DNA from 2 places in the Streptomyces halobius genome. Region 1 is predicted to be linked to the other one. Evidence: riboswitches for the same ligand, from Rfam matches in the RefSeq annotation. Region 1 holds a riboswitch; the other holds the start of a gene.
The links. Region 1 has a riboswitch for S-adenosylmethionine ahead of thrC (threonine synthase). Riboswitches for the same ligand answer to the same signal wherever they lie in the genome.
Positions count from the first base shown of each region.

Region 2: it holds a riboswitch for S-adenosylmethionine, as region 1 does, so the genes downstream of both, K9S39_RS32210 (aminotransferase class V-fold PLP-dependent enzyme) here and thrC (threonine synthase) in region 1, are expected to answer to the same signal.

Region 1 covers NZ_CP086322.1:4,122,218-4,129,335, reverse strand. Annotated here, with positions in the region: gene K9S39_RS18670 (alpha,alpha-trehalose-phosphate synthase (UDP-forming)) at 1-669, opposite strand, end outside; gene K9S39_RS18665 (glucosyl-3-phosphoglycerate synthase) at 717-1,682, opposite strand; SAM riboswitch class I at 1,857-2,014, shown strand; gene thrC (threonine synthase) at 2,032-3,336, shown strand; gene K9S39_RS18655 (MoaD/ThiS family protein) at 3,389-3,667, shown strand; gene K9S39_RS18650 (cold-shock protein) at 4,081-4,284, shown strand; gene groL (chaperonin GroEL) at 4,581-6,206, shown strand; gene K9S39_RS18640 (TetR/AcrR family transcriptional regulator) at 6,457-7,107, opposite strand.
Region 2 covers NZ_CP086322.1:7,092,771-7,099,888, forward strand. Annotated here, with positions in the region: gene qcrA (cytochrome bc1 complex Rieske iron-sulfur subunit) at 1-327, shown strand, start outside; gene qcrB (cytochrome bc1 complex cytochrome b subunit) at 324-1,961, shown strand; gene trpD (anthranilate phosphoribosyltransferase) at 2,095-3,159, shown strand; SAM riboswitch class IV at 3,255-3,372, shown strand; gene K9S39_RS32210 (aminotransferase class V-fold PLP-dependent enzyme) at 3,554-4,984, shown strand; gene K9S39_RS32215 (Lrp/AsnC family transcriptional regulator) at 5,230-5,511, opposite strand; gene K9S39_RS32220 (rhomboid family intramembrane serine protease) at 5,508-6,188, opposite strand; gene K9S39_RS32225 (hypothetical protein) at 6,472-6,711, shown strand; gene K9S39_RS32230 (NYN domain-containing protein) at 6,730-7,118, shown strand, end outside.

The sequences.
Region 1 (7,118 bases):
CATGAACGCCCGCGCCCACCGCTCGGTCAGGAAGTTCGCCCGGTCCGCGCCGAGGATCCCCACCGCCAGCTTCCGCTGGATGTCGTCGGGCAGCATCGCGAAGTACTCGGGCGGCGCCCACGGCGTATGCGAGAAGTGCGCGATCCGCAGGTCGGGACGGCGGTCGCGGAGCATCCCCGGCACCAGCGCCAGGTGGTAGTCCTGCACCAGGACCGCCGCGCTCGGTGCCGCCGCATCGGCCAGCGCGTCCGCGAACGCCGTGTTGTAGTGCTCGTACGCCGACCACTGCGCGCGGAACTCCGCGTCGAAGATCGGCTCCATCGGCGTCCGGTAGAGCATGTGGTGGACGAACCACAGCACGGAGTTCGCGACGCCGTTATAGGCGGCGGCGTACACCTCCGCCGGAATGTCCAGCATCCGGACACGCTGTCCGCCGGTGTCGCCCGGATCCAGCGCGCCACCGCTCCGCCGTACCGCCTCCCGGTCACCGTCACCCAGCGCGGCACACACCCACAGCGCAGCCGTGCCGGGCCCGATGGCCGACAGCCCCGAGACCAGCCCGCCGCCGCCCCGCTTGGCGGACAGCGCGCCGTCCGCCCCCAGGGCGTACGAGACCGGACCGCGGTTGGACGCGACGAGTACCTGGGCACCACTGCGCTCGGAGGCCATGCCGCGAGATTAACCCGCGGCACAACCGCGCAAACGTACGCCGCCGGTCATGCCGCGCGCCGCCTCGCGTACTCGGGAATTTCGGCCATCGGAGGGCGCTCCTCGGTGTCCACCTCGGTCGTGCGGGCGATGAAACCGTTCTCGCCCCGGTCGAACTGGGTGAGCCGTGGGCGCACCAAGTGTCCTCGGGTGAGGCGGAGTTGGGCGGTGCGGTAGATCGCGGCGGCCATCCGGCCGAGGGCCTGACCGCCCTGGTGACGATGCTTGCGCACCCCCACATCGACCTGCGCCAGCGCATCGAGGCCGACCGTGTGCAGCGCGTCGACCAGCAGGCCCAGCTCCACGCCGTAGCCGACCGGGAACGGCAGCCGCTCCAGAAGCGAGCGACGGGCCGCGTACTCACCGCCGAGCGGCTGCACGAAGCCGGCCAGCTGCGGCCAGTGCAGATTGAGCAGCGGGCGGGCGACCAGCTCGGTCACCCGGCCCCCCTGGCCGGCCCCCGCGGGCCCCCCGAACCCGGCCTCCAGCGGTCGGTCGTACATCGCCTTCACAAACTGGATGTCCGGATCGGTGAGCAGCGGTCCGACGATCCCGGAGACGAAGGAGGACGAGAACTCCCGCAGATCGGCGTCGACGAAACAGATGATGTCGCCGCCGGTGACGAGCAGCGAGCGCCACAGCACCTCGCCCTTGCCGGGGAGGGCCGGGATCCGCGGCAGGACGCCGTCCCGGTGGACGACCCGCGCGCCGGCCGCCGCCGCGACCTCGGCCGTCCGGTCGGTGGACCCCGAGTCCAGCACCACCAGCTCGTCGACGAGCGGCACCGTCTCCGTCATCAGCTCACCGCGGATCGCCGCGACGATCACCCCGACGGTCGCCTCCTCGTCGAGCGCGGGCAGCACTACGCTGACCGTCCGGCCGGTCTGCCGCTTGGCGTCCAGCAGCCGGCCGAGCGGGCGGTCGGCCGCGGACCAGGAGCGGCTGCTGAGCCAGCGCTCCACCTCTTCCAGCACGTCTACGACTCCTCGGTGGCCACCCGGTTGGGGGCCGGTATGTGATCCATCTCGCGGATCGGACGACTATCTCAACTGTCAGTGCCTTCGGTTACAGTCTTGAACAACGCGGATGACCGTCGCATGTCGGGGGCACCGCGCCATAAACGCCTGGGTTTCGGCCCAGCGCCATACCGCTCATCCAGAGGGGCAGAGGGATACGGCCCGTTGAAGCCCCGGCAACCCTCCAGCCGGTCTCCGCCGCAGTGCAGCTACTAGCGCGCGCGAGGCTCCCGGCTAGGGAAGGTGCCAAATCCGTCTCGTGGCGAGATGCGCCTCGAGGAAGATGAGGAGAAAGGGCCTCGCCTCCATGGCTGTGCAAGTCACCGAAAGCACGTCCGCAAGCACCTCCACCGTCGCTCTTGGGCCCGCCGCCGCGCTGTCCTGCCGCGAGTGCGGACAGCGTTTCGATCTCGGTCCCCTCTTCGCCTGCCAGGAATGTTTCGGGCCGCTCGAAGTGGCATACGACCTGCCGACCGGCGGGCCGGATCACACAGAAGCCCTGCGGAAGCGGATCGAGGCCGGCCCGGACAACATCTGGCGCTACGCCCCGCTGCTGCCCGTCCCCGCCGACGTCGCCGACAAGCCCAACCTCAACCCCGGCTTCACCAAACTGGTCAAGGCCGACAACCTCGCCCGCGAGCTGGGCGTCACCGGCGGTCTGCACGTCAAGGACGACTCCGGCAACCCGACGCACTCCTTCAAGGACCGCGTCGTCGCCATCGCCGTCGAGGCCGCCCGCGCCTTCGGCTTCACCACTCTCTCCTGCTCCTCGACCGGCAACCTCGCGGGCGCGGTCGGCGCCGCGGCCCGGCGCGCCGGCTTCAAGTCCTGTGTCTTCATCCCGCACGACCTGGAGGCCGGCAAGGTCGTCATGGCCGCGGTCTACGGCGGCGACCTGGTCGGCATCGAGGGCAACTACGACGACGTCAACCGCTTCTGCTCGGAACTCATCGGCGACCCGCTGGGCGAGGGCTGGGGCTTCGTCAACGTCAACCTGCGCCCCTACTACGGCGAGGGTTCCAAGACGCTCGCGTACGAGATCTGCGAGCAGCTGGGCTGGCGGCTGCCGGACCAGATCGTCATCCCGATCGCCTCGGGCTCGCAGCTCACCAAGATCGACAAGGGGCTGAAGGAGCTGATCAAGCTCGGCCTGGTCGAGGACAGGCCGTACAAGATCTTCGGCGCCCAGGCGGAGGGCTGCTCGCCGGTGTCGACGGCCTTCAAGGCGGGCCACGACGTCGTACGGCCCCAGAAGCCGAACACCATCGCCAAGTCGCTGGCGATCGGCAACCCGGCCGACGGGCCGTATGTTCTCGACATCGCGCGCCGTACGGGCGGTGCGGTGGAGGATGTCAACGACGCACAGGTCGTGGACGCGATCAAGCTGCTGGCCCGGACGGAGGGGATCTTCGCGGAGACCGCGGGCGGTGTGACCGTCGGCGTGACGAAGAAGCTCATCGAGAACGGTGTGCTCGACCCGTCCCTGACCACCGTCGTCCTGAACACCGGTGACGGCCTCAAGACGCTTGACGCCGTCGCTCCGACCACCGGGCCCACGGCCACCATCAGTCCGAGCCTGGACGCGTTCCGCGCGGCCGGCCTGGCCGGCTGAGCCCCCGAACCCGCACCTCGTACTCCTCGCACCCCGCTGGAAGGCAGAACCCATGAGCGTCAAGGTCCGCATCCCCACCATCCTCCGCACGTACACCGGCGGCGAGGCCGAGGTCACCGCCGAGGGCGCGACCCTCTCCGAGGTCATCGCCGATCTGGAGACGAACCACCAGGGCATCGCGGCCCGTGTGCTGGACGACGCGGGCAAGCTGCGCCGCTTCGTGAACGTGTACGTCAACGACGACGACGTCCGTTTTGAACAGGGTCTGGAGACGCCGACGCCGGACGGCACCGGTATCTCGATCATTCCGGCGGTGGCCGGAGGGTGCTGATTCAAGCCATCCCCTCCGTCGCCTGACTGGAATTACCCCGTACGCAGCAAAGCGGACGGGGTAATTCCATGTTTCGAAAGGCGCTACCATCATGGCGATCCCTCTCCGTGCGCGTGCCGAACGCATATGAGACCGCGGTGAGTTGCGTCCAAAGCGTGTGCGATATTTGTCGACTATGCGCGTTATGCCCGGCCCGACTTGCCCGGGAATAACGGGAGTTCGCGGCATATTGCCGATTCCTCGTCGCCGGAATTCTCGTCCGATTGACCTGTTGCGCTGGGCATCGAGGCAGATACATTCAGCGGCGGTCGACGCGTTCCGGCGCACACCCCACAGGCCATTCAAGGGGTGAGGTCTGACCCGGGTCCGCGGAGTGCGGTCCTGTGCAAGGGCCAGTAATAGGGGAGTTAGGCATGGCTCAGGGCACCGTCAAGTGGTTCAACGCGGAGAAGGGGTACGGCTTCATCGCGGTCGACGGTGGTGCGGATGTTTTCGTCCACTACAGCGCGATTCAGATGGACGGCTACCGCACCCTTGAGGAGGGGCAGCGGGTCGAGTTCGAAATCTCGCAGGGCCAGAAGGGGCCGCAGGCGGACATGGTCCGGGTGACGGCCTGAAGCGCCGACCGACTGCAGCGTTGTGGAGACCCGCGCCCTGCTGGGGTGCGGGTCTTCTGCGTATCCCGGTGCCCGCCGTTCAGGCCGCTTGTGCCCGCCCGTCGTAGCCGCTTGCACTCGATGGCCCCGAGTGCTAATCATTGCGTTAGCACTCTCCGGGTGAGAGTGACAGATCAGGACCGACTCGGTGAGGTCGGCAGGCCGGTGGGGCAAGGAACCGCAGGCTCGCAGACCGTCCGTCGCGGGCGCCGGCGCGGTCCGGAGCAATCCACCCCTGTCCGGGAGGACCACTTCACATGGCCAAGATCATCGCGTTCGACGAGGAGGCACGGCGCGGTCTCGAGCGCGGGATGAACCAGCTCGCCGACGCCGTCAAGGTCACCCTCGGCCCCAAGGGCCGTAACGTCGTCCTCGAGAAGAAGTGGGGTGCCCCCACGATCACCAACGATGGTGTGTCCATCGCCAAGGAGATCGAGCTCGAGGACGCGTACGAGAAGATCGGTGCCGAGCTGGTCAAGGAGGTCGCGAAGAAGACGGACGACGTCGCCGGTGACGGCACGACGACCGCGACCGTCCTGGCCCAGGCGCTGGTCAAGGAGGGCCTGCGCAACGTCGCCGCCGGCGCCAACCCGATGGCGCTCAAGCGCGGTATCGAGGCGGCCACCGAGGCCGTCTCCGCCGCTCTGCTGGAGCAGGCGAAGGATGTGGAGACCAAGGAGCAGATCGCCTCCACCGCCTCCATCTCCGCCGCCGACACCCAGATCGGCGAGCTCATCGCCGAGGCGATGGACAAGGTCGGCAAGGAAGGCGTCATCACCGTCGAGGAGTCCCAGACCTTCGGTCTGGAGCTGGAGCTCACCGAGGGTATGCGCTTCGACAAGGGCTACATCTCGGCGTACTTCGCGACCGACATGGAGCGCATGGAGGCCGCGCTCGACGACCCGTACATCCTCATCGTCAACTCCAAGATCGGCAACGTGAAGGACCTGCTGCCGCTCCTGGAGAAGGTCATGCAGTCCGGCAAGCCGCTGCTGATCATCGCCGAGGACGTCGAGGGCGAGGCCCTGTCGACCCTGGTCGTCAACAAGATCCGTGGCACCTTCAAGTCCGTCGCCGTCAAGGCCCCGGGCTTCGGCGACCGCCGCAAGGCCATGCTCGGTGACATCGCCATCCTCACCGGTGGCACCGTCATCTCCGAGGAGGTCGGCCTCAAGCTGGAGAACGCCGGTCTCGACCTGCTGGGCCGCGCCCGCAAGGTCGTCATCACCAAGGACGAGACCACCATCGTCGACGGTGCCGGTGACAGCGACCAGGTCCAGGGCCGCGTCAACCAGATCCGCGCCGAGATCGAGAACAGCGACTCGGACTACGACCGCGAGAAGCTCCAGGAGCGTCTGGCGAAGCTGGCCGGCGGCGTGGCCGTCATCAAGGCCGGTGCCGCGACCGAGGTCGAGCTCAAGGAGCGCAAGCACCGCATCGAGGACGCCGTGCGCAATGCGAAGGCGGCCGTCGAGGAGGGCATCGTCGCCGGTGGTGGCGTGGCCCTGCTGCAGGCGTCCTCGGTCTTCGAGAAGCTGGAGCTGGAGGGCGACGAGGCCACCGGTGCCGCCGCTGTGAAGCTGGCCCTGGAGGCCCCGCTGAAGCAGATCTCGGTGAACGCCGGCCTTGAGGGCGGCGTCATCGTGGAGAAGGTGCGCAACCTGACCCCGGGGCACGGTCTGAACGCCGCGACCGGTGAGTACGTCGACATGATCGCCGAGGGCATCATCGACCCGGCGAAGGTGACGCGTTCCGCCCTGCAGAACGCCGCCTCCATCGCCGCGCTGTTCCTCACCACCGAGGCCGTCATCGCCGACAAGCCGGAGAAGGCCGCTGCCGCGGGCGCTCCGGGCGGCATGCCGGGCGGTGACATGGACTTCTGATCCTCCGGGATCGACTGTCCGCACGTCCGTCGGGGCGGCACCCTCTTTGCGGGGGGTGCCGCCCCGACGGCTTTTTGGGGCGAGGCGGGGTGGAGTGGAGTGACGGGGGCGTGCGCGATGCCGGGTGTGCCGTTTCGGGGGTTCTGGGGCGCCCCCGGGTACGAAAGTTCCTTGCACGTCGGCTGGGTGCTGGATGTCGGTGCGGGTGCCGTGACGGACGGCTTCCGGTGCGGCTGCGGTGGGCCCGGCGTCAGGCGTCGTGCTCGACCGGGGCGGTGGTCGGCGGTTCGGTGCTGTCGTCCTGGGGGCCGGCGGGTGCGGGCAGGACCGGGTTGGGGGTGAGGATGCGGCGCAGGATGGTCTCGACCTCGGTGCGGGTGGGTGGCGTGGAGTTGGCCAGGGCGCGCAGGCTGATGCCGTTGAGCGCGGCCGCGGCCGCGGCGGCGGTGTCCGGGTCGGTGTAGTGGGACAGTGCGCGGATGCTCAGCTGGGTGTGCTGGTCGGCGATCGGACGCAGCGTGGGACGGCGCAGCGCGGCGAGGTACAGCTCGAACTCCATGACCTGCTGGTCGCGTTGGGGGCCCATCCCGGGCAGAAGGGCGTCGGTGAGCAGTACGGCCTGCTGGTCGGGGGAGAGCGCGGGGCGTTGGGCGACCCATTCGTCGAGGTAGGCGGCGAAGCGGTCGACGGAGCGCTGCAGGGCTGCGGCGATGAGGTCGTCCTTCGTCGCGAAGTGATACGTCGTCGCCCCGAGCGGGACACCGGCCTCCTCCGCGACGGCGCGATGCGTCAGGCCCTCGATGCCGCGGGCGGCGATGACGCGTTCGGTGGCCGCGATGATCTCCGCGATCCGCCGCTCGGGATCGCGGCGGCGCCGGGCGGGCGGCTGGTCAGCGGACATGCGGGAACTCC
Region 2 (7,118 bases), 3.0 Mb from region 1:
GCCAAGGACGCCCTGATGCTCGTGCGGCTCCAGCCGCAGGACATCAAGGACAAGCGGGAACTCGAATGGTCGCACGAGGGCATCGTCGCGTTCTCGAAGATCTGCACGCATGTGGGCTGCCCGGTCAGCCTGTACGAGCAGCAGACGCACCACGTGCTCTGCCCGTGTCACCAGTCGACCTTCGACCTCGCTGACGGCGCCCGCGTGATCTTCGGCCCGGCCGGACACGCGCTGCCGCAGCTGAACATCACGGTGAAGGACGGCTTCCTCGAAGCCGCGAGCGGCTTCGAAGAGCCCGTCGGCCCGAGCTTCTGGGAGCGCGGATGAGTAACGAAACGGCCGCGACCACCACGCGTCGCGGCAAGGCGCCGCGGGGCGAGCGGGTCGCCGACTGGGCGGACGGCCGGCTGGGCATCTACAGCCTCGCCAAGGCCAATATGCGCAAGATCTTCCCGGACCACTGGTCCTTCATGCTGGGTGAGGTCGCGCTCTACAGCTTCATCATCATCATCCTGACCGGTGTCTATCTGACGCTGTTCTTCCACCCGAGCATGGCCGAGGTCGTCTACCACGGCTCGTACGTGCCCCTGCACGGGGTCCGGATGACGCAGGCCTTCGAGTCGACGCTGAACATCAGCTTCGACGTCCGGGGCGGGCTGCTTATAAGGCAGATCCACCACTGGGCGGCCCTGGTCTTCCTGGCCGCGATGATGGTCCACATGATGCGGGTGTTCTTCACCGGCGCGTTCCGCAAGCCGCGTGAGATCAACTGGCTGTTCGGCTTCCTGCTGTTCGTGCTGGGCATGTTCACCGGCTTCACCGGCTACTCGCTCCCCGACGACCTGCTGTCCGGCACCGGTGTGCGGTTCATCGAGGGCGTCATCCTGTCGATGCCGCTGATCGGTTCGTACCTGCAGATGTTCATCTTCGGCGGGGAGTTCCCGGGCCACGACATCATTCCGCGGTTCTTCACGATCCACGTACTGCTGTTGCCGGGCATCATGCTGGGTCTGCTGGTGGCACACCTGATCCTGGTCTTCTACCACAAGCACACGCAGTTCCCGGGTGCCGGAAAGACCAACAACAACGTCGTCGGTATGCCGCTGCTGCCGGTCTACATGGCCAAGGCCGGAGGCTTCTTCTTCCTGGTCTTCGGTGTGATCACGGTGATCGCGGGGATCGCCAGCATCAACCCGGTGTGGGCGATCGGCCCCTACCGAGCCGACCAGGTGTCCACCGGCGCCCAGCCCGACTGGTATATGGGCTTCGCCGAGGGCCTGGTGCGTGTCATGCCGGGCTGGGAGTGGGACTTCTGGGGTCACACCCTCAACTTCGGTGTGCTGATCCCGATCCTGGTCTTCCCGCTGGTCCTGATCGCCATCGCGGTCTACCCGTTCGTCGAGTCCTGGGTGCGGGGCGACAAGCGCGAGCACCACATCCTGGACCGTCCGCGCAACGCCCCGACCCGTACCGCCTTCGGTGTGGCCTGGCTGGTCGCGTACTTCGTGATGCTGGTCGGTGGCGGTAACGACCTGTGGGCGACGCACTTCCACCTGTCGATCAATTCCATCACCTGGTTCGTCCGGATCGCGTTCTTCGCCGGGCCGGTGCTGGCCTTCATCGCCACCAAGCGGATCTGCATGGGTCTGCAGCGGCGCGACCGGGACAAGGTGCTGCACGGACGCGAGTCCGGGGTCATCAAGCGGCTGCCGCACGGTGAGTTCATCGAGGTCCACGAGCCGCTCGACCAGGAGCAGCTGCATGTGCTCACCCAGCACGAGCAGCCCGAGCCGATCGAGCTCGGCCCGGAGGTCGACGAGAACGGCGTCAAGCGGAAGATCACCCGGAGGCAGAAGCTGCGCGCCAAGCTCTCCCAGGGCTACTACGGGAAGGACAATGTCATCCCGAAGGCCGCGGTGGAGGAGTACCAGGAGATCACCAGCGGCCACGGCCACCACTGATCACCGCGGCGCCTCGGCACCGTAGGCAACGCCACCCAGAGGGCCCCGTCCGTCGTTCGGACGGGGCCCTCCGGCGTGTCCGGGGGTCGGTAGGGTGACGGTGAGAGCAGGAGACGAACCAGGAGTGTGGACCATGAACGCGGTGACCCCGGTAGGCGGCGACGGCGTGGCGGCCCACACCTGGCCGGGCCTCCTGAACGCCCTGCTCGACGGCCGGGACCTCACCGCGGACGACACCGCCTGGGCGATGGACAGGATCATGCGGGGCGAGGCCGGCGACGCCCAGATCGCCGGCTTCGCGGTGGCCCTGCGGGCCAAGGGCGAAACCGTCGCCGAGATCTCCGGCCTCGTCCGGGCCATGTACGAACACGCCCGGCTGATCGAGGTGCCGGGGCCGAGCGTGGACATCGTCGGCACCGGCGGCGACGGCGCCAAGACCGTCAACATCTCCACCATGTCGTCGATCGTGGTGGCCGGTACCGGCGCGAAGGTCGTCAAGCACGGCAACCGCGCCGCGTCGTCCGCCAGCGGCGCCTCCGACGTCCTGGAGAAGCTCGGCGTCAACCTCGATCTCACCCCGGAGCGGGTCACCGAGGTCGCCGAGGAAGCCGGCATCACCTTCTGCTTCGCGGTGAGGTTCCATCCCGCGCTGCGGCATGTCGCCCCCGCCCGGGGCCAGCTCGGCATCCGTACGACCTTCAATGTGCTGGGCCCGCTGACCAACCCGGCGAAGGTCCGGGCCCAGGCCACCGGTGTCGCGGACACCCGGATGGCGCCGATCCTGGCCGGGGTGCTCGCCGAGCGCGGCTCGTCGGCCCTGGTGTTCCGCGGGGACGACGGCCTGGACGAGCTGACGACGACGGCGACCTCCCGGGTGTGGATCGTTCGGGACGGCACGGTGCGCGAGGAGTCCTTCGACCCCCGGGACGCCGGGATCCCCCTGGTGCCGGTGGAGGCGCTGCGCGGCGCGGACGCGTCGTACAACGCGGATGTGGCGCGCCGGGTGCTGGACGGCGAGACCGGGCCGGTGCGGGACGCGGTGCTGCTGAACTCCGCGGCGGCGCTGGTGGCCTTGGAGCCCACGGACGCCCCGCTCGCGGAGCAGATCCGGGCGGGTGTCGAGAAGGCCGCCGAGTCGGTCGACTCCGGGGCGGCGAAGCGGGCGCTGGAGCGCTGGGTGGCCGCCAGCAACCGGTGAGCGGAGCGGCGCCGCGCCGCATGTGACGCAGGGCCCAGTCCGCCATACGGACTGGGCCCTTGCGCGTAAACGCTCTTGTGGCATGATTCTGCGCAGGTCACGAGTGACAGTGCGACAGGCCCCGGCCCGCTGTCCGGCAACCCTCCTTCCGTGGCGGGGTGCCCCGGGTGATGACCGGGCCGCAGGCAGCGAGGTCTGCGGCAAGCGCGGATCCCTCGCCAGGGATCCTGGTCTTCGAGGGAGCTCCTTCCGTGATTCAGCGAATGCGATAGGGCCGACGGCCCCTTTTCCGCACCCTTTTTCTCTCCACGCTGCGGCGCCACGCCCTGCCCTTGTCACACCCCTGCACGCGTGCGTCCGCAGCGAATTCGCTTACCTCTTACGGGAGATCGCCATGCCTGTTTCCGCTGTTGCCGCCGACCGTTCCGTTTGTGCCCCGCTGCCGGTTCTGGGAAGGGATGTCCGCGTCCCGCTCGTGACCGGCGGCGAAGTCGACTACGCCGCGCTGGACTACGCCGCCAGCGCGCCGGCGCTGCAACGGGTCTGGGACGACGTCGCCGCCTACGCGCCCTACTACGGCAGCGTGCACCGCGGCGCCGGATACCTCTCGCAGCTCTCCACCGACCTCTTCGAGAACAGCCGCGCCACCATCGCCGCCTTCCTCGGCTGCCGCATCGAAGGGGGCCGGGGCGAAGCCCCGTCGGGCAAGGGTGGTGGGGGGCGACGGGAGGGCGACCAGGTCGTCTTCACCCGCTCCACCACCGACTCCCTCAACCTCCTCGCGTCCGCACTCCCGGACCGCACCCGGGTGTTCGTCTTCGAGACCGAGCACCACGCCTCGCTGCTGCCGTGGGAGCGGCGCCCGGACACCGCCGTGACCTACCTGAACGCACCGCGCACCCCGCAGCAGGCGGTGGACACCCTGGAGCAGGCGCTGGCCGCACGCGACCCCTACGGCCCCGCGCTGGTGTGCGTCACCGGCGCTTCGAACGTCACCGGTGAGCTCTGGCCCGTCAAGGAGCTGGCCGCCGCCGCCCACGCGCACGGCGCCCGCATCGTGCTCGACGCCGCGCAGCTGGCGCCCCACCACCCCGTCGACATCACCGAACTGGACGTCGACTGGGTCGCCTTCTCCGGTCACAAGCTGTACGCGCCGTTCGGGGCCGGTGTGCTGGCCGGCCGGGCGGACTGGCTGCAGGCGGCCGAGCCGTATCTCGCGGGCGGCGGCGCGAGCCGCACGGTGGCCCGCCGTACGGACGGCGGCGTGGACGTCGAGTGGCACACCACCGCGGCCCGGCACGAGGCCGGCTCGCCCAACGTCATCGGCGCGTACGCCATCGCCGCCGCCTGCCAGGCGCTGACCGAGGCCGGGTTCGACGGCCTGGTCGCGCGCGAGCAGCAGCTGATCACCCGGCTCCGGGAGGGCCTGGCCGAGGTGCCCGAGGTGCGCGTCCTCTCGCTCTTCGGCGAGGACGCGGCGCGGGTGGGTGTCCTCTCCTTCGTCGTCGAGGGGTGGAACAGCTCGCACTTTGCGGCTGCGCTGTCCGCGGAGTACGGCATCGGCGTGCGCGACGGCCTGTTCTGCGCGCATCCGCTCGTGCGGACCCTGCTGGGCAGCGCGCCGGAGGAACCGGGGGAGTGCGGCGCCCCGGAGGCCGCCCCCGGCGAGAAGTCGCTGAACGCGATCCGGGTGAGCTTCGGCGCCGGGACGCCGGACGAACATGTGGAGCGGTTCGTCCGGGCGGTCGGGGAGTTGGTCGCCGACGGTGCGCGCTGGAAGTACGGCACGCAGGACGGCCGTTGCGTTCCGCTGCGCTTTGCCTGAGCCGACGTCTTTGGCTGTCCCGCCGTTGCTCCTCCACGCCGTTCGGGCAGTGGGGGAGCAACGGCGAAACACCCCGCGGCGGGGAAGCCGGAAACGTCGGCGAACCCCCGCCGCAGGCGCACCTCTCACGGCGGGGAGGCCGAAGACGGCGCAGGCTCGCCGCCGGCGCAACCAGCACGGCGGGACAGCCGGAACGTCGGCTCGGGCAAAGCGCAGCGGACAGCCGAAAACGTGGGGCTCGGACGCTACGCGTCCAAGCCGATGGCGAACGCCGCCTCCAAGTCATGCTGCGAATACGTCCGAAACGCGATATGCGTCTCGGTCGAGACGACGCCCGGGATCCTGCTGATCCGGCCGGGGATGACATCCGCGAGCTCGTCGTGCTCGGCGACCCTCACCATGGCGATCAAGTCGTGCGCCCCGGTAACCGAATACACCTCGCTGACCCCCTCCAGCGCGGCGATCTTCTCGGCGATCTCCGGGATCTGGTCCACGCTGGTCTTGATGAGCACGATCGACGTGATCACGGCTGGCTCTCTCCCTCGGTGGCCGGGTCGTTTCCCCTGGTGGGCACCACACTATCCCTCCCGTAGCGGACCCATGCGTACAGGAAGCCGAGCGCGAAGCCGACCACATGCGCCAGGTAGGCGACTCCGGGGCCGTTGGGGTCGTCCTGCGCGGCCTGCCACTGCAGGACGAACCAGAAGAGCAGCACGATCCAGGCGGGGAAGCGCAGCGGCAGGAAGAACAGGAACGGGAAGACGCTGGTCACCCGGGCCCTGGGGAAGAGGTAGAGGAAGGCGCCCAGGATGCCGGAGATCGAGCCGGAGGCGCCGACCAGGGTCTGGCCGGAGGTGGCGTGCGCGGCGGCGTAGCCGAGCAGTGCCAGATAGCCGGTGCCGAGGTAGAAGGCGAGGAACGGCAGCCGGCCCATCCGCTGCTCGGTCATGGCTCCGAAGACGTACAGGAACAGCATGTTGCCGAGCAGGTGCAGCCAGCTGCCGTGCACGAACAGCGCGGTCAGCGGGGTGACCAGGGCCCGTACCGAGCCGCTCCACAGGTCGGCCGGGATCACACCCCAGCGCTCGAAATAGGCGGTCTGGGCGTGCAGCAGGGCATCGCCGGTGCCGTATATCCGGGTGAGGCCCGAGGCGGGGCCGATGACGAAGAGTGCGCAGCACAGGGCGGTCAGCAGATGCGTCATCCGGGAGAACACCGAGGTCAGGGATCTGGCCGGACGGGGCGGCCGGGGGAAGCCGGGGGAACGGAAGAAGGGGGACGGCGCCGTCATGAGGTGATCATGACTCAATGCCGGGCAATCGGGACAGAGCGCCTCGCCGCGTCCCGCGTCCTGGGCAGCGCCCGCACCCGCCCGCCGTCAGGCCGTAGGGTTACAGGCAGTACTTTGCGTACTTCCGCAGTCCGACGGCGTACCGCGTGAACCGCGCAGCAGCACGAGATCGACGAGCACGAAAGAGGACGAGACGATGGCTGTTCCCCTGCCGACGGCCGAAACCCGGTGGCGTTGCACGCTGTGCGGCAACCTCACGCGTTTCGATGTGACCCGCCGTTCCAAGGTCGTGGAGTACGTCCACCTGGACCTGGCGGGGGAGCCGAAGGTGGAGGAGCGCGACGTGCTCACCGAGAGCATCGAGTCCGTGCGCTGCCGCTGGTGCAACGCGGTCGACCAGGTCGAGCTGGTGGACCGGCCGGGCGCGAGCGCCTGAGATCGGAGCGATGCAGCCGTGGTGGAACGTCCGGAAAGGGAGCGGGGAGCGGAGCCTGTCGACGCATCCGAGGGTGCGGCCGACGAGGTGCTCGACCGTCCGCTGCCGGAGGGCGTACGGCGCCGGGTCGTGGCGCTCACCGCGGAGTCGTTCGGCGGCCTGACCGTCGCCGAACTGCCGCCCCCCTTGCGGCAGTACGCCCGTTTCACCCCGACCCGCCGGGCCAAGTTCGCGGGGAACGCGATGGCCGCCGCGCTGGAGAGCGACCCGGTCTTCCGGCAGCGGATCGCCGGCAAGCTCCGCGAGGCCCAGCCGGAGCTCGCCGAGGCGCTGGACGGGGGCACCGCGCCCGCGGCCGCCGACCCGTTGGATGTCGCCGCGGCCGCCTATGTGCTGCGTCCCGAAGG